Regions from separate parts of the Paraglaciecola sp. L1A13 genome, predicted to be linked through region 1. Evidence: predicted binding sites of a transcription regulator. Region 1 holds the regulator's gene; each other region holds the start of a gene.
The links. The regulator sigma-54, encoded in region 1, starts transcription at its own class of promoters, with help from an activator protein. The targets are predictions, from matches to a motif close to GTTGGCACGNNNNTNGNNT.

Region 2: a site for sigma-54 is predicted at 2,622-2,640, ahead of GQR89_RS20105 (BON domain-containing protein). Genes of this name have one in related genera too.
Region 3: a site for sigma-54 is predicted at 1,733-1,751, ahead of flhA (flagellar biosynthesis protein FlhA). Genes of this name have one in related genera too.
Region 4: a site for sigma-54 is predicted at 3,473-3,491, ahead of GQR89_RS03570 (PEP-CTERM sorting domain-containing protein). Genes of this name have one in related genera too.

Annotation. Positions count from the first base shown of each region.
Region 1 is NZ_CP047024.1:4,286,663-4,291,230, forward strand. Features, by position in the region: gene rapZ (RNase adapter RapZ) at 1-135, opposite strand, end outside; gene ptsN (PTS IIA-like nitrogen regulatory protein PtsN) at 137-580, opposite strand; gene hpf (ribosome hibernation promoting factor) at 596-883, opposite strand; gene GQR89_RS18105 (RNA polymerase factor sigma-54) at 909-2,402, opposite strand; gene lptB (LPS export ABC transporter ATP-binding protein) at 2,525-3,250, opposite strand; gene lptA (lipopolysaccharide transport periplasmic protein LptA) at 3,250-3,774, opposite strand; gene lptC (LPS export ABC transporter periplasmic protein LptC) at 3,815-4,378, opposite strand; gene kdsC (3-deoxy-manno-octulosonate-8-phosphatase KdsC) at 4,375-4,568, opposite strand, start outside.
Region 2 is NZ_CP047024.1:4,712,170-4,716,737, reverse strand. Features, by position in the region: gene GQR89_RS20120 (translocation/assembly module TamB domain-containing protein) at 1-631, shown strand, start outside; gene GQR89_RS20115 (magnesium transporter) at 793-2,130, shown strand; gene GQR89_RS20110 (DUF1328 domain-containing protein) at 2,318-2,500, shown strand; gene GQR89_RS20105 (BON domain-containing protein) at 2,684-3,232, shown strand; gene GQR89_RS21400 (hypothetical protein) at 3,333-3,494, shown strand; gene GQR89_RS20100 (diguanylate cyclase) at 3,585-4,517, shown strand.
Region 3 is NZ_CP047024.1:3,489,093-3,493,660, reverse strand. Features, by position in the region: gene fliR (flagellar biosynthetic protein FliR) at 1-543, shown strand, start outside; gene flhB (flagellar biosynthesis protein FlhB) at 559-1,683, shown strand; gene flhA (flagellar biosynthesis protein FlhA) at 1,793-3,895, shown strand; gene flhF (flagellar biosynthesis protein FlhF) at 3,930-4,568, shown strand, end outside.
Region 4 is NZ_CP047024.1:871,268-875,835, reverse strand. Features, by position in the region: gene GQR89_RS21265 (hypothetical protein) at 1-297, opposite strand, end outside; gene GQR89_RS03575 (DNA topoisomerase III) at 622-2,538, shown strand; gene GQR89_RS03570 (PEP-CTERM sorting domain-containing protein) at 2,612-3,409, opposite strand; gene GQR89_RS03565 (S9 family peptidase) at 3,824-4,568, shown strand, end outside.

The DNA of each region.
Region 1 (4,568 bases):
GACTACAGTATGGGTCAACGTAGGCAACAAATTGACTGGGATGTTATCGACACAGTAGTAGCCCAAATCTTCCAACGATCTTAATACAACGGACTTACCTGAGCCTGAGCGACCGCTTATAATAATAAGTTTCATATCAACTGAGTACCTGAAATAGTGCTTGGTCAGTAGTCGCGCTACGCAATTCCTTCAAGACATCTTTATCACTGAATTTTTTGGCGATCGCGGATAAGGTTTGTAAATGCTCGTTGGCCTTCTCTTCAGGCACCAATATCGCGAAAAATATGTCCACAGGCATATTATCGATAGCATCGTATTGAACCGGAGGTTGACAAGTCACCAGCACAGCTAAGGTAGACTCAAGACCTTTTATACGGCCATGGGGCAACGCAATACCACCACCAATTCCTGTACAGCCCACCTTTTCTCTACTACTTAAGCTGGCCAAAATAGTGGCTTGGTCTATCTCAACAAGGTGCTGAGAGGCCACCTGACTGATGAGCTCTAAGATGCGTTTTTTGCTAGAACCCTGAACTGCGCATAAAACGCAGTCAGGGTGAAGAATACTTGAAATTTCCATTATTTACCTGATGGGTTAATGGCGCTTAACTTTCTCTTTATGCTTAATGACTTGGCGATCGAGCTTATCTATTAGCCCGTCTATCGCGGCGTACATATCGCTGTGTTCCATGGTTGCAAAAACATCTGCTCCATTCAAATGTATCGTAGCTTCAGCTTTTTGGTTCAGCTTTTCTACATTGAGAATGACGTGAACATTGTTAATTTGATCGAAGTGCCGCTCTAGCTTGGTAAATTTAGTATCAACATAATCTTTAAGTGAATCGGTAACATCCACATGGTGACCAGTAATATTAATTTGCATAACGCCTCTTCCTTCTTTAATCAGCCTACAATAGGCTTTTTCGTTGGTTCGACGGGGGTATCATAAGAGATTCCCGGTATTTTGCTATCGTTCGCCTAGCAACCATAATGCCTTGATCAGCTAACAATTGAGCAATCTTGCTGTCGCTTAACGGCTTACTGGGTTTTTCAGCCGCGACCAATTTCTTAATCAACGCACGTATTGCAGTTGATGAACATTCTCCGCCAGTTTCGGTAGCAACATGGCTAGAGAAGAAATACTTCAACTCAAAAATACCTCTAGGGGTATGCATATACTTTTGCGTGGTAACACGAGAAATAGTCGACTCATGCATCTCAACCATTTCTGCTACATCATTCAATACCATAGGCTTCATCATTTCTGGACCGTGTTCAAAAAAGCCCATTTGCTGTTGCACTATACAGTTTGACACTTTTAATAACGTATCGTTGCGACTCTCAACACTTTTAATAAACCATTTGGCTTCTTGCATGTGTGAGCGAATAAATTGACTGTCACTAGTATTTTTTGCTTTACGACTCATGGCCGCATACTGCTGATTTACATTCAACTTTGGCAAGCTGTCGGGATTGAGTTCGACTGTCCAGCGGCCATTCTTTTTGCTCACCGAAACATCAGGTATTACATATTCTGGTTCGCCTTTTATCAAAGCGCTACCTGGACGTGGGTTTAATGTCTTGAGTAAGCGCATTACTTCGCGTAAATCATCTTCTTTTAAACGTGATTTACGCATTAACGTCCGATAATCCTTACTGCTCAGTAAATCCGCATACTCACCGATCAGTGTTTTGGCTTCTTCTAACCAAGGCGTATCTGGCGCAAACTGACGTAACTGAACCAATAAACACTCCTGCGGAGTGCGAGAACCTGAACCGATAGGATCAAACATCTGAATCCGTTTTAGCACGCATTCAACTTCATCAAGTTCTATCTCTTCATCATCCATACTCGTCAGTACGTCTTCAACACTCATGGTCAAATAACCAGACTCATCAATAGAGTCAATAATGGCCGTCGCTATCGCCACATCAGTATCGCTAAAATGTGTTAAGCGCATCTGCCATAGCAGGTGATCTTGAATATTGTCAGTGGTTTCCCCCTGAAAAATTTGCTCATCGTCGCCTGCTGACCCACTCGAAATACTTGATGCAGGAGCGGATGACGCACTGATGTATTCATCCCACGTGGTATCCATGGGTAAATCTTCGGGTATATCATTTTTTTCTAGGGCTTCACTTGCATCAATATTATCGCTGCTAGTTTCGACGATCTCATTGTTGTCTTTAGACGCAGGATCTAACGAATTATCGTTAAGTGCACTGTCGCCAGATTCTTGGTCAGTAGGCTCTTCTATCTCCAAAAGCGGATTTGAATCCAACGCTTCTTGAATTTCTAGCTGTAAGTCCAGCGTAGAAAGCTGCAACAAGCGTATAGCCTGCTGCAACTGCGGAGTCATAGTGAGTGATTGACTAAATTTTAATTGTAAAGAGGGTTTCATTTACTTCTTTATTATGTCCGTTGCAAACTATCTATATGCTGTGGTTGATTCAATTTGACTGTATTTGTCTCACCAAGCGCCTGATAAATATCTCGATAAAAAGAGTGGCTGTTTCACAGTAACTATAGCCTGAATTGTTCACCTAGGTATACATCTCTTACACGTTGATCACTTAATACTTCTTCGGCTGTACCGGAAGCAATCAATTCACCTTGGCTGACAATATACGCCTTTTCACAAACATCGAGTGTCTCTCTTACGTTGTGGTCTGTTATCAAAACACCAATGCCACGATCACGTAAATGCTGAATAATTTTCTTGATATCATTAACCGAAATAGGGTCTACACCAGCAAAGGGCTCGTCAAGTAAAATAAATTCTGGGTCAGCGGCAAGGGCACGCGCTATTTCTACGCGCCTGCGTTCACCGCCTGACAAACTCATACCAGCGCTGTTTCGAATATGATTAATATTGAATTCGTCTAATAATGAATCTGCCTGTTGCTCTCTTTGGTCTGTCGTTAGCTCTTTGCGCGTTTGCAAAATAGCCATTAAATTCTGATACACAGTCAACTTACGAAAAATAGAAGCTTCTTGAGGCAAATAGCCAATCCCTAAACGTGCCCGCATATGCATTGGTTGCAAGGTAAGATCTTGCTGGTCGATGCATATTTCGCCTTTGTCTAGGGGTACAAGTCCCACTATCATGTAGAAGGTGGTCGTTTTACCCGCGCCATTGGGACCGAGCAAGCCCACAATTTGGCCCGTAGAAACTTCAAGGCTTACATCCCGTACAACCTGCCGAGACTTGTAGGATTTAGCCAAGTGAGTGGCTCTTAAGGTCGCCATTATGGATTTACGTCCTGTTTAGGTTGGTCAGGTAAGTCGCTTGCCTTATTTTCTTGAGGCGTTTTCTTGTTGTCAGAAGCCGCTTTTTTTGAAGGCTGAAAAATAGTGATCACTCGGCCATTACCTTCATTTTCGCCTTCTCCTTGAGCAACGATTTGCTCAAGTTCCATATTAAAAGTAATCGACTCACCTTTAACACTGCTATTATTTTGCTTTAATTGCGCATTTCCCTCTAGGGTAAGGGTGCGTAAATCACGACGATACTCTATCTTATTCGCCGACGCTTCAATACTACCACCGAGTTCCTGTTGCTGAGAGTATTTGGCTGGGCTGCCAGTCGCGATAAACACTTCGTTTCCTTCGCCTTTGCTGGCATCGACTTCCACTTCATCTGCGTAAACATTCAAGCTGCCTTGATTGATATGCACATCTTCACGAAAAATAGACTTTTTGGTTTTTCCATCACCAAACTGAAACTTCGAGTCCACTTTTATAGCTTGTGTAAAATCCTCTTTGCCGGCCAAGCTCAATGGGGAAAACGTCAATGTTGCTATGGCAACTACGCTAAGGCCGAGGTTGATAAATGGTTTGCACATGATCAAGTAACTCATATTGTTGGGTAGATAAATTGGCTTTAAGACCGTTGCTGTTAATCACATAGTGCTGACCGAATATTTGCACGGGTTGGTCAGATTCCATGGTTTTGTCTATTAAATTTATTTCGATAAAGTCAGTACGAATGGTACTAGCAAATCCTTGCTCGTCCTGATTACGTATCTCAACATTATTTTCTAATTGAATACGGTTATCTTCGTACAAGGTACCGTCTTTAGCCGACACTTGCCACGGAGAAGCCTGTGATTCTACAAATATGGTGTATTGCGGCTGTTTAAAAAGCGTGAAACCAAGCATTTCAAAGTGCTCCATTTTGCTCGCAAACACCTGATGACTTAAACGCCCATCTTTATCGAATAACGTGCTTAACATCTCACTAGCCTGATAATTAGGCTGCCAAGCGGTCTCAGTTTCGGTTTGTGGAATCATATCCTCTTCGGCTAACCAGTCAGGTAAGTTAGTCGCAATGACTAACAGGAACAAGCCGCCAATGCTGAGTGTGAGGCGATTCATACACTACTTCCGGTAACTTTGTGTAGCTTACCTTTGGCATGTAAAATAAGATCACACACTTCACGAACCGCACCAAAACCACCATTAATCTGTGTAACATATAACGCCTGTTTTTTCACAAATGGGTGGGCGTCAGCAGTAGCAACACCTATATGACTCAGATTGAACATGCCAATATCAGGCATATCAT
Region 2 (4,568 bases), 430 kb from region 1:
TGAATTGAATCTGATCAATGGTCGTTACACAGCCTACGGACAAGACCTGGTCATTAGGGAAGGTGAGGTGCAATTTAGCGGCCCCATAGATAGTCCTTACCTAGTCGTAGAGGCTATCCGTGATCCAGATAAAACCGCTGATGACGTGATCGCAGGGCTGCGTATCGAAGGCAGTGCCTCAGAGCCCAAAGTGAGTGTGTTTTCAGATCCAAGTATGAGCCAATCTGAAGCGCTTTCGTATTTGCTTCGCGGAACAGCGATCGACAGCGTCGATGAAACATCTAATGATGCGGCATTAGCGAGTCTGCTAATTGGCTTTGGTCTCGGCAAGAGTGAGAATACAGTCACTAATGTAGGACGCAAATTAGGGGTTGATGATTTGGCTGTAAATACCAGTGGGGCAGGCGATGATACCAAGTTGTCTGTTTCAGGTTATATAGCCCCAGGCGTGCAACTGCGCTACGGCGTTGGCGTATTCGACTCCGTATCTGAGGTTGCCTTGCGTTATCAGCTGATGCCTAAGTTGTATCTTGAGGCGGTAAGTGGATTAAACAGTGCATTGGACCTGTATTATCAATTCACCCTTAATGACGACAAAGAGCATGACGACAAAGAGCCAAAACCTGAATAAATCGCTAATCAGTCACAAAAAATTATAAGTATCATAAAAGTTGTGACTTTTATGGTTAGTGTTACGTCTATTGCTGATAAAAGCAGTTGCGCCTAGTTTAATTTCACTAGCCACCCATCATTTTCTCATCATTATCGAGCCCGTATTGGATAGGAGTCACCATGGCAGAACTATTACCTGAGTTGATTGAAGAAGTTGTGTCAGCTCCTGAGCGTGATGAGCAAGATATAATAGCGTCCCTTGTGGCTGCGCAAGATACCGACGATGTGGCATTATTACTTGAATCGTTACCGTTAGATCAGCGCTTAAAAGTATGGGAAGGAATTCCCAAACGCCGCCGATTAGACGTGTTAGTTGCTATGCGGGGAGATCCTCGTGAAACGCTCATCGCTGCAACCGACATAGATGAGTGGGAAGCGATTTTCTTTGAAGTCGATGCGGAGCAATTGCTTGAGTTATCTGACTCGTTACCCGATGCCTTAGTCGGCAAAGCACTCGACGCAATGGACAAGCAACAGCGCAAGTACTTTACTGACGCTAGCCAGTTCAGTGATGACCAAATAGGCCACTGGCTTAGCCAAGATCCGTTAGTGCTGCCATTAAATGCAAAAGTACGTGATGCCTTGCGACTTATTCGCCGTGATATACCCACTCATGCCGACACTATTTTTTTAGTCAATCGGGCAGGTCAGTTTTCTGAAGCTGTAAAATTGACTAAGGTTATGGGATTACCTGAACATGTTCCGCTGGTGGATTTATCGGAAGAGGTATTTGACACTATTAATGCCACTGACGAATTGACGTTGGCATCATTAACGGTGCAGCGTTCTGGGTTCGCGTCATTGCCAGTAGTGGACGAGCAAAATAAAGTCCTAGGTCGTCTGGATATTTCAACTGCGAGCGAATTACTTAACGAATTTTACGAGCGTCAAGTTATGGCAACGGCGGGCATGGATGAAGATGAGGATTTGTTCTCATCGGTGCCTAAGAGTGCCAAAAATCGAGCTGTATGGTTGGGCATAAACCTACTTACCGCATTTTTAGCGTCAGCTTTCATTGGTATGTTTGAAGCAACTCTGCAACAGGTCGTAGCCTTAGCTGTTCTTATGCCGATTGTGGCTAGTATGGGCGGAATTGCTGGCAGTCAGACCTTAACATTGATGATACGAGGTCTTGCCCTTGGTCAGGTTACCAGCTCAAACGTAAAGGCGCTGTTGAAAAAAGAGTTAAGTGTTGGTGGGTTAAATGGTGTCGTTTGGGCGCTAGTAATCGGTTGCATTGCCTCTTTCTGGTTTTCAGACCTTATGCTGGGCGTAGTTATCTGTTTAGCTATTCTATTGAACATCGTTGCGGCAGCTGCCGCAGGAGTGATAGTGCCTGTGGTATTGAATAAGTTTGATATAGATCCTGCGTTATCAGGTTCGGTGATCCTAACCACGGTGACCGACATTGTTGGATTTGTGGCTTTCTTGGGCTTAGGTTCGTTATTTTTATTGTAGTTGAGCGGCTATGTAAACTTTTCTACCACCAGTGAAAAAGCTACAGGGTGCAAAGTAAATATAACTGATTTCCCAATAAATTTAGGGGCTTATAGCCGATTTTAAAGGTTGGCATACATGTCGCTTGTAGCAGTGGGCTAAAGGGTAAAATTTACCCTTTGCTTTATCTGTTGTGAGGGAAGTGTATATGTTGACTTGGGCCCTAACATTTTTTGTTATAGGCGTTATTGCAGCCGTATTTGGTTTTGGTGGCGTAATAGGTGTTGCTGCCAGTATTGCCAAACTGATTTTTTTGCTGTGTGTTGTGTTGGTTATCGTATTTTGTGTGGTGGCATTTTTACAATACAAAGCGACACGTAAAAAATCTTGATCTCCTTTGCTTGCGTTTTACCTAATGCATTTTTTACCGCATCAAAGGTAACTACTACATTATATTTCTATCTTTGTGAGCGTTTTGCTGCTTATTAAGTGATGTAGATCAATACGGCGTATGTGGCATCTTTATAGCATTGATATGTTATTAGATAATCTAACGAGTTCTCAGGAGACTAAAATGAGTAGAGTAATTCGTAATTTTTTACTATTAACAGCGCTAAGCAGCGCCAGTCTTTACGTTCAAGCAGGCAATTATTGGAAGGCGAGTGCTCAAGATGGTTGGCTTGATGGATACATCGAAGCAACACTGTTGCTAAATGGCAACTTAGATGCAACCAGTATTGATACCGATGTAGAAAACGGCAAAGTGACACTACGCGGTAAGGTCGAAACTGACACTGATAAGGACCTTGCACAGGAGCTCGTTCTAGGTATAGAGGGAGTCAACGGCTTAGAGAATATGCTGACGGTTTTTTCCCCGGGCGACAATGAAGACAGTGTTGTGCAACGTAAACTTACCGATGGAAAAGTCGCAACGGTGGTCAAAACCCGTCTTTTAGTGGCGCCAGATATCGGCAGTACCAAAATTAATGTGAACAGTAATAAAGGCGTCGTTGTATTGGAAGGTCAAGTTAAGAGTGATGCTGAAAAGCAACTCGCAGTGGAGGTAGCAAAGAAGGCCAGCGATGTTGAGCAAGTAATAAACAATCTAAAAGTCAGTGATTAATGCCAAAGAGCGTAATCCACCAGTAAAACCCCTGTTCCTGATATGCGGCGTACTCCTTTCGGACAGGTAGAACATAATAAATAGTAGTAAGGGTATATGTATGAACAATGAAAATAAGAATAAATATTTCAATTGGTTTGATAAAGTAAATAGGCAGGAACCAAGTAACGACGACTTTATTGAGCGTTTAGTTCAGGAAAATGCTTTGTTGAAAAAAATACTCCTGCAAAAAGAGCAAGAAGCAGTTGAATCCGCTGTGTGAATATTGAACAATAGCTCTATAATTGTCGTGTCAGGCGCGCCCAAGTCGAATATGATTGGGCGATAGAGCTAATTCAATAATAGAGCTATTATGCAAAACCCCGCTACACCTAACGTATTGAAGCAAACACTGTTAGTGATCGGTGATGTTGATGAGCGGCTGGGTCGTTTTACTGCTCACTTTTCCGGGTCTTTTCTACTGTTAATTAGTTCCGAAACTGAAGAAGCATTACAACTAACCTTAAACGAACCGGTTGATCTAGTTATGATCTGCGTTTCATCAAAGAATATTGACTGGCTTCTATTATGCTCGCATCTTAAAGACCATCCGCTTACCTTAGATATCCCTATTATCCTGTTCGGTCACGAACCTTCTAAAACAACGTTAGTGTCGGGTTTAGAAGCTGGGGCTTTAGATTTTATTCCCCTGCCTTTGGATTTCGATATTCTCGACGTAAAAATTCGTAATCATATGCAGCTTTCTGCCAAGTTACGCACGCTGGCGCTTATATCGTGCACCGATGGTTTAACTGGTGTGCCCAATCGCATGCAGCTTGATACGACATTTCATCGCTTTTGGTATGCGGCTATTCGTGGCCAACATGAGTTCTCGGTCCTGATGATCGATATCGACTTTTTTAAAGGTTTTAACGATACCTATGGTCATGTAGCGGGTGATGAATGTCTCAAGAGAGTGGCGACTGCTATTCATGACTGTCTTCAGCGCGAAAGTGATGCAATGGGGCGTTACGGCGGAGAAGAGTTCTTGGTGCTATTACCGTTTACTGATAAGTCTGGCGCGGAACTTATTGGTCGTCTTATTCTCTCGACAATCGAACAATTGGGTATAGAAAATAAATCTTCAATGGTAAATGGTAAAGTCACTGTGAGCGTCGGCGTAGCTAGCCTCAAGCACAATGAAATCAATGACGAAAACTTTAATCACCCAGAATTTCTTATTGAACAAGCAGATAAATGTTTATATGCAGCCAAGCATCAGGGGCGAAACCGTTTAGTTAGTTAAGCCAAGTTCGTTAATAAAACTAAAAGGCCTGAGTCCGATTCAATATCGAAA
Region 3 (4,568 bases), 800 kb from region 1:
ATTGGTATTTCATTAGGCTTTATTTCCTCTATGGTGCTTGATACGTTCGTACTCGCTGGACAAGTTGTCGCGTTGCAGACAGGCCTTGGTTTCGCATCCATTGTCGATCCGGTAAACGGTATTAGCGTTCCGGCAGTAGGGCAGTTTTATTTAATATTAGCCACTTTGCTTTTTTGGGCGCTTGATGGTCACTTAGCTATGATCCGCATGGTAGTAATGAGCTTTACCGCGTTTCCAGTAGGAGAGGCTTGGCTGCAACCTGAGCAGTTTAGAGAAATTGCCCATTGGGCTGGCTGGATGTTTATTTCAGCACTAACCTTGTCGTTAGCACCGATTGTATCGCTATTGATTGTAAATTTAGCCTTTGGTGTTATGACTAAAGCCGCACCGCAATTAAATATATTTAGTCTGGGCTTCACAATTGCCCAGATCACAGGCTTGGTGATTATCTGGATAACCATGGACAACTTCACATATCACTTTGAACTTCAGTGGGACCGAGCGCAGCAGATGATGTGTCAGCTGGTCAATGTATGTCCATAATGGAGGAGAGTAGTCATGTCTGATGCTAACGAAAAAACAGAAGACCCCACAGCCAAAAAAACGACGGACTCCAGAAAAAAAGGGCAAATTGCTCGCTCAAAAGAGCTTTCTACCGCGTTGGTTTTAGTATTCAGTGCCGCTGCATTTATTATGATGGGTGGGCAAATCGCCAAGGCGATATATATTGTCTCTCAGCGTATGTTCACTTTGTCCAGAGACGAAACCTATGATTTTACCCATATGTTTCAAGCGTGGGGTTATGCCATTGAGGCAGTGAGTACTCCTGTTATGCTGTATATGGTGATTATCACTGCTGCAGGAATATACGGTAATATTGCATTAGGCGGGTATAACTTCACCTGGCAAGGTGCTGCTCCTAAGGCAAGTAAGCTCAATCCTATTGCCGGTATCAAGCGTATGTTTGGTATGAACGGCTTAGTCGAGCTGCTAAAGGCGATCGCTAAAGTTTTTGTGATCATGGGTATGGCTTACGTGGCCATGCTTGTTTTTAAGGACGAAGCCCTTCATCTTGACTTGGAGCTATATCCACAGAATTTGTTTCACGCCATGGATCTCATCTCATGGGCATTTCTTATGTTGTGTTGTGCACTTATTCCTATCGCAGCGATTGATGTGCCTTACCAAAGCTATAAACACAACAAAGAAATGAAAATGTCTAAACAGGAAGTGAAAGACGAAAATAAAAATGCCGAAGGTGACCCGCAAGTTAAAAATCGTATTCGCAGACTGCAATTTCAGGCTGCCGCGAATCGTATGATGCAAGAAGTGCCGACGGCAGATGTTGTTGTCACTAACCCGACGCATTATTCGATCGCGTTGAAATACGATCAACAGGGTAACCGAGCGCCTGTTCTTGTTGCCAAAGGGGTAGATGAAATGGCGATGCATATTCGGAAAATTGCCGGTGCCCACGAAGTGCCCATTGTTGCCTCGCCCATGTTGGCTCGAGCAATTTATTACTCCACGGAAGTTGAATCAGAGATTCCTGCAAAGCTATTTATGGCTGTTGCTCAAATATTAGCTTATGTATTTCAGTTAAAAGCCTATAAAAATGGCAAGGGCAAACGTCCTAAATCGATCCCAAAAGACTTGCCTATTCCCTATGAATTAAGGCGTTAGGGCAGCTATTACACTTTTGGATAGCCTTCATTTATGCCGAATTGAGTTAGTTGGCGCGGTAGTTGCTTTATCAAGTTAAACGTCCGCCAGGTGTCAAAAAATTCGCATTATGCAACTTACTGCTTATCTCAATAGTTTCGACAAAAGCCACTTCCAGACAGCGATGTCTAAGATGGGTGCTCCGTTGGTTTTGCTGGCCATCATGGGTATGGTTATTTTACCCATGCCAGCTTTTCTTCTCGACGTATTGTTCAGTTTCAATATTGCCTTATCTTTAGTCATTATTTTGGTATCTGTCTTTACTAAGAAGCCGGTAGACTTTGGTATTTTCCCACTGGTTTTGCTGATCGCCACTGTTCTACGTCTAGCCCTAAACGTTGCCTCTACTCGAATTGTACTCCTTGAAGGGCACGAAGGCGGAGATGCGGCTGGTAAAGTAATCCAATCGTTTGGTGAAGTAGTCATCGGTGGTAATTATGCGGTAGGTATAGTGGTATTTGCGATCCTACTTATTATTAACTTTAAAGTGGTCACCGCAGGTGCTGGTCGTATTTCAGAAGTAAGCGCACGTTTTACGCTAGATGCGATGCCGGGCAAACAAATGGCAATAGATGCCGATTTAAATGCCGGTTTTATCGACCAAGACGAAGCGCGCAAGCGTCGTTTTGAAGTCACCAGTGAAGCTGACTTTTATGGTTCAATGGATGGTGCATCTAAGTTTGTAAAAGGCGATGCAGTAGCCGGTATGTTTATCATGCTGATCAATATTGTGGGTGGTTTATTTATTGGAATTTTTCAACATGACTTGGCTTTTGGGCAAGCTATTGAAATATACACATTATTGACTATTGGTGATGGATTAGTTGCGCAAATACCGTCGTTACTATTATCTGTGGCGACGGCAATAATCGTGACCAGAGAAAATGATTCACAGGAAATGGGCCAAGAATTAACTCGTCAGTTGGGTAATCGTCAAGCCTTGTATATTACTAGTGGTATTCTTTTTGTCATGGGGATCGTGCCAGGCATGCCACATGTGGCCTTCCTTGGTTTTAGTGCCTTAGTGGGCGGGTATGCTTTTTACCAACAGTGGAGTGAACAAAAACGCGCTTCTGCCCCCAAAGAACTTGTGCCTGCGCCTGAACGTGGCAATACCCAGCCTGCAGAAATTAAAGAACTCGGCTGGGACGATGTTCAGCACGTAGACACTATTGGTCTTGAAGTTGGTTATCGTTTAATTCCGCTGGTTGATAAATCCCAAGGCGGCGAGTTATTGACGCGTATTAAAGGAGTTCGTAAGAAATTATCGCAAGAATTGGGATTTCTTATCCCTCCTGTACATATTCGCGATAATCTAGACTTAAGCCCAAATAATTATACTATTTCAATGCTAGGTGTGGCTGTTGGCGAGGCTGAAATTAGTCACGACGATGAGTTAGCTATTAACCCAGGCCAGGTATTTGGCAAACTTGATGGTACGGTAACAAAAGATCCTGCATTTGGCCTAGATGCTGTTTGGATAAGAGCCAATCAGCGAGAGCATGCACAAACCCTAGGATACACCGTTGTTGATAGCGCCACAGTTGTTGCGACTCATTTGAGCCAGTTACTGACTAACAACGCCTATCAGTTATTAGGCCACGAAGAAGTTCAGCAACTGTTGGATATTCTCGCCAAACAAAGTCCTAAGCTGGTAGAAGGTTTAGTGCCAGATATTCTTTCATTAAGCACTGTGGTTAAAGTACTGCAGACATTGCTTTACGAAGGTGTGCCGATTCGTGACTTACGCACGATAGTACAAACTTTATGCGAATACGGACCGAAAAGTCAGGATCCTGATGTATTGGTCTCAGCATTACGTATTTCTCTTAAGCGTTTAATCATCCAAGAAATTAACGGCGGTCAAGCTGAACTACCAGTCATAACTTTGGCGCCAGAGTTGGAACAGATGTTGCACCAGTCTCTTCAAGCAGGTGGTGGAGATGGCGCTGGTATTGAACCTGGTTTAGCTGAACGTTTACAAAAGTCGCTAAATGATGCCTCTCAACAACAAGAATTAGCCGGTGAGCCTGCCGTATTATTAACGTCAGGTATGTTACGCCCAGTGTTATCACGATTCTTGAAACACGCAGTACAAGGTTTACATGTATTGTCATACCAAGAAATTCCAGATGACAAACAAATAAAAATAGTCAGTGCGGTAGGTCAATAGTCCGTCACGAGATGTAAGTAGCAAGGGGTAAATTGTGAAAATTAGACGCTTTTATGGCAAAGATATGCGAGAAGCATTGAAACAAGTCAAAGATGAATTGGGTGATGACGCTGTCATTATGTCCAATAAAAAACTTAATGACGGTGTGGAAATTGTTGCCGCATATGACAGAGAGCCGACGGTAAGCCCAAAACACGCTGCCCCAGCATCTGCACCTAAACGTAAGGTTGAATCTACTCCAACGCTCAGCGAAATTATCGGTGACAGCGGACCCGATAGCCTACGAGCGCTTTTGGAAAAGCAAATAAATGCCAAAGAAGCGTCATTGCAAACTCATAAGCCTGAACATGTACAAGCACAGCCACAACGTAATGCGAATCCTCCCCCAGTTGCTCGGACTACCGCTCCTCGTGAGCCTCAGCAAGAAGATGCACTTAATGAGATGCGTCAAGAACTAGCGTCTCTTCGTAATGTACTACAGTTTCAAGTGGCTGGTTTGATACAGCAAGATAAAAGCAGAAATCATCCATTGCACGGGTATTTAACCAATAAGTTACAGAAAATGGGCATTAGTCAAACGTTAGCTAATGAAGTGGTTTCTTATACGCCGGCAAAGGCTGATGAGCGCCAAGCTTGGTTGTTTTTGTTAAAGTTATTGGCAAATCGTATTCAG
Region 4 (4,568 bases), 1.6 Mb from region 1:
AAAGAGGGAAGTAGGCGCAGGCATATTACACTCAATAGATAAAATACTCACTATGCCGATTAAACCGCGACTCTCATCTTTATGCATCGTCACTGGGCGGCCGTCAATTTGGTTAGATGTTTTTTTATCATTTACATCAATCAAAAATTTATAAGCATTCATGATATAAGTTTGCTTGCCTAAATCAAACGTGAGCATACCAAAGTCACTGCCTTTTTCGTGTATCTGAACATAACGATACCCAGAATCTTCCACTAATGAATTAGCGACAGCATAGACACAGGTTAATATAACCACCTAATCTACCCGCTGTAGGGTCACGGTCAATATGTTGAATCGGCGTGCCCCTTCCCCCATAGGTTGCCTTGCAATACGTCATGAGATTCGCCTAGGCAAACAGTCGGTTGATTTATGGGTGACAAAGTAAGTGATCGTAAAGTATTGTTGCTCTTAACGTGAAGCTGAACCGTTTGATTATCTTTTTAATCCAAAGGCCCAGGCAGCGCGCTAAGTTTAAGCACAAAATCTTCGCCGTCATCCAATCAATGTGTACACATGCTAGCGGCTACTCCCTTTGGCATTTTGTTGCTACAATACTGTTTTTTCATACAGTTTGTTTTTATGATTTTATACATCGCAGAAAAACCAAGTCTCGGCCGAGCCATTGCTCAGGGGTTTGCGGGGCGACAACAAAAGCGTGACGGCTATATTGAGCTAGAAAACGGTGATTGTGTCACTTGGTGTATTGGTCATTTATTAGAGCAAGCACAGCCAGATAAATACAATCCTATTTATGCCAAATGGGCGTTACAACATTTACCTATCATCCCCCAAGACTGGATATTAGTGCCTAAAAAAGGCACCAGCAAACAACTGACTGTGGTGAAGCGTTTACTCAAAACTGCCAGTCAAATAGTCAACGCTGGCGATCCTGATCGCGAGGGACAGCTATTGGTTGATGAGGTGATCACCTACTGTAGAGTTAAGCGAGCATTGATCGATAACGCTGGACGCTTATTGATAAACGATTTGAATGTAAGCGCAGTCAAAAAATCATTAAAAAATATACGCTCCAACCGCGAATTCAGCGGTTTATCAATATCAGCCCTCGCCCGCTCAAGAGCCGATTGGCTTTATGGATTAAATCTAACCAGAGCTTATACATTGCTGGGGCAACGCGGAGGGTATTCAGGGGTGTTATCAGTGGGGCGTGTGCAAACTCCGGTACTTGGCTTAGTCGTTAGGCGTGATTTTGAAATTGCACAATTTCAATCAAAACCCTTTTACGAGGTTATCGTCACACTGGCGACACAGCAAAAGCATAACGAAGACAGTCAACAGTTTACTGCCAAATGGCAACCTAGCGCCGCTTGCGAGCCCTATCAAGACGAAGAAGGGCGAGTCATCGTTAAAAAGCTAGCTGAAACAGTCGTCAAAAAAACATCTGGCCAACCTGGGCTGGTTGAGTCCAATGCAGTCAAAAGTAAACAAAGCCCCCCACCCCTGCCGTATAATTTGTCTGCACTGCAAATCGACGCATCTAAACGCTTTAATCTATCACCGAAGTCTGTACTCGATATTTGCCAATCGTTGTACGAGCGGCATCAGCTCATAACTTATCCACGCTCCGATTCACGTTATTTACCCCTTGAGCATTTTCGCGAAGCGTCCGCTGTATTAAGTGCCATTAAAGCGAACTCACCAGCCCAGCAAAACGCGGTAGAAAATGCCAACTGTAAACTCAAGTCAAAAGCGTGGAACGACAGTAAAGTCGACGCCCACCATGCAATTATCCCTACCAGTCGAACGAAGGCCTTGGCAATTTTGACACCGGACGAAGCGAAGATATATCAGTTGATTGCTACTCAATATTTAATGCAGTTCTATGGGCCTCATAAATATCAGGAACAAACCGCAGTGATTACCATTGCCGGAGGCGAGTTTATGGCAAAAGCAAAGTCCACCACAGATCAAGGCTGGCTAGCATTAACCAAACAAAATGAGGATAAGCACGAGCCTCAACTCCCTTCCCTGACAAAGGGACAAATACTGGACTGCATTGATTCACAAATGGTTGAAAAACAAACCTCCCCGCCCAAGCACTTCAGCGAAGCGACGCTATTGGCAGCCATGACCGGCATTGCTCGCTATGTACAAGACAGCAACATTAAGAAGATTTTAAAAGACACGGACGGTTTAGGTACTGAAGCCACCCGTGCGTCGATTATTGATTTACTTTTTAAACGTCTGTTTATGCAAAAAGTAGGTAAGGAAATACACGCGTCTCCCACAGGTAAAGCGCTGATAAACGCCCTTCCCAGTGAAGCAACTCAGCCTGATATGACGGCTATTTGGGAGTCAAACCTAGATAAAATTGCCCAGCGACAGATGCGTTATCAAGATTTTATGCAACCCTTAACGCTATCACTTACACAGTTAATCGGCGCCAGCCAGCAAATAGACACGAGTCAATTCGCCGGTCTTGCGTCGACTAAACCCGCTTACAAAAAGAAATGGCGAAAGAAGAAAGCAAATTAATAAATTTTTAATAAAAAAAACCGCTCGGCTAACCCTAACGGTTGCTTAGTTTTGCTTTTACTTCAGTTTGCTTCTACTTGCGGCGACGTAATAACGCGCCAAATATACCTAGAGCTAACAAAGCTAACGCGCCTGGTGCAGGTACATTAGTAACGGGGGTATTAGCGTTTAACGGCGTAATGCCATTAGCAAACACGGTTGGTGAACCATCAACTTCTAATATCCCATATAAAGATGAGCGGGGTCCATCGCCATAAAATTTGAACCCTCCCCAACTTTGACCATATCCTAATGCCCCATCGAAATAACTATACCAATTCAACGTATTTTCACCGTCTTTAAAAAAGTCATCAATATCACCGTACAAATCTTGTGCGGTGTTCACTTCATCATCTACACCGTATAATTTTTCAGTTTGCCAATTAGATGCATCGATCGTCATAGCAGTGTAGCTAACGTATTGATTTCCAACCCAAGCATCAAGTTCATCGTCAATCCATGCGACGGTATCCACATTCGTTATACCAAACCCCACCAATGTACTGTTCACTAGATTGTTAGTGACAGTGTATGTTCCAACCCCTTTGTCCGCATAACCAGGATCGATTTCATCATCTCCGCCGCCGCAAGGTATTGAGGAAAGAATAGTATCATCACAGATCACTCCTAAATTTGCAGAGTCTAGAGGTTGCACAACATTACTCGGCTCAGAGTTTGGCGCGCTACTTGGCTCAGAGCTAGCCTGAAAACTTTCCGTAAAATATATACCATTCAGATTATCAACATTATCGATAACCGTTGCACCAGTATGCATAGTGGCTACACCTAAACATAAAACGGGAAATACGTGCTTTAAAGAGATTAATTTCATTACTGCTTCCATGTGATTTTATTGACTTTTTATAGCGTCTAAGTTTTTAGAGGCGCGGCGAATAAGCAAAAAACCAGCCACTAAAAAATACCCTTTAATATCAATAGCTTAAAAATTAACAATTTTAACACTGTAAAAAAGCCTGACAAGTTAACCTGATGATTTTAATAGATATATATTGAATAAATCTATTTTTAACCACAAATAAAAAGGACGGAATATTTAAGTCTAAAACATCCGTTTATTTTGCAGGAAGTAATAACCTCTACAACACAGATAAATTAAATTACCCAAGCGCAGTGTTACTTTTTAACGACGATGTTAGGATAAAGGTTGAATTAGATGTAAAGGATGAATGCAATGATAAGGAACGTCCCGGGCGCTTTGAGCGTCTTTATAATATCGGTAAGTTTGATGCTGAGTTTACCGAGTAAAGGTGTTGAGCTGCCCACAACCCAATACAGTCGATTGCCATTAGTGGTAAAACCCGATTTATCACCCAATGGCGAGCAAATTGCTTTTATCAAAAACTACCTCAATCCCGAGGTTTCTGTGCTTTCCGTTTTAGATTTAAAAACGAACAAAGTAAAAATGTTGGTTAAATCAGATAATGAAGGTGTGAAGGTCAGCTGGTTTAGATGGGCCAATGAAGAAACGGTCATCGTCAGCCTGCGGATTGCCCGCACCCAAGGCACGGTAAAGTTCACTGAAACGCAGCTAGTCGCCATAAATATTGGTGAAGATGAAGTCAAGCAGCGTAATTTATTTAGACCAAAATCCGGTCGTTCGAACGAACACAGATCACAATTTCAAGATACAGTCGTGTCTTTTTTGCCTGATGATCCTGACCATATACTGCTCGCATTAGATCTCGATGTGGCCAACATGCCATCTGTATATAGAGTCAACATCAACACGCGAAGTAGACATCGACTACAAAGAAGCAAAATGAGGGTACGAAGCTGGATGGCCGACCGTCAGGGCAATGTGCGCTTGGGTGAATCTCTTAACTATAAAACGGGCAAAGCGTCTATTCATTATCGTTTACCAGGGGAAGACGATTGGCAAAAGATGTTTGAACACAACGCACTAGAAGAAGTGAGTATCGCACCTTTGGGCTTTGCGAAAGACCCCAACATATTATTTTACAATGCTTACA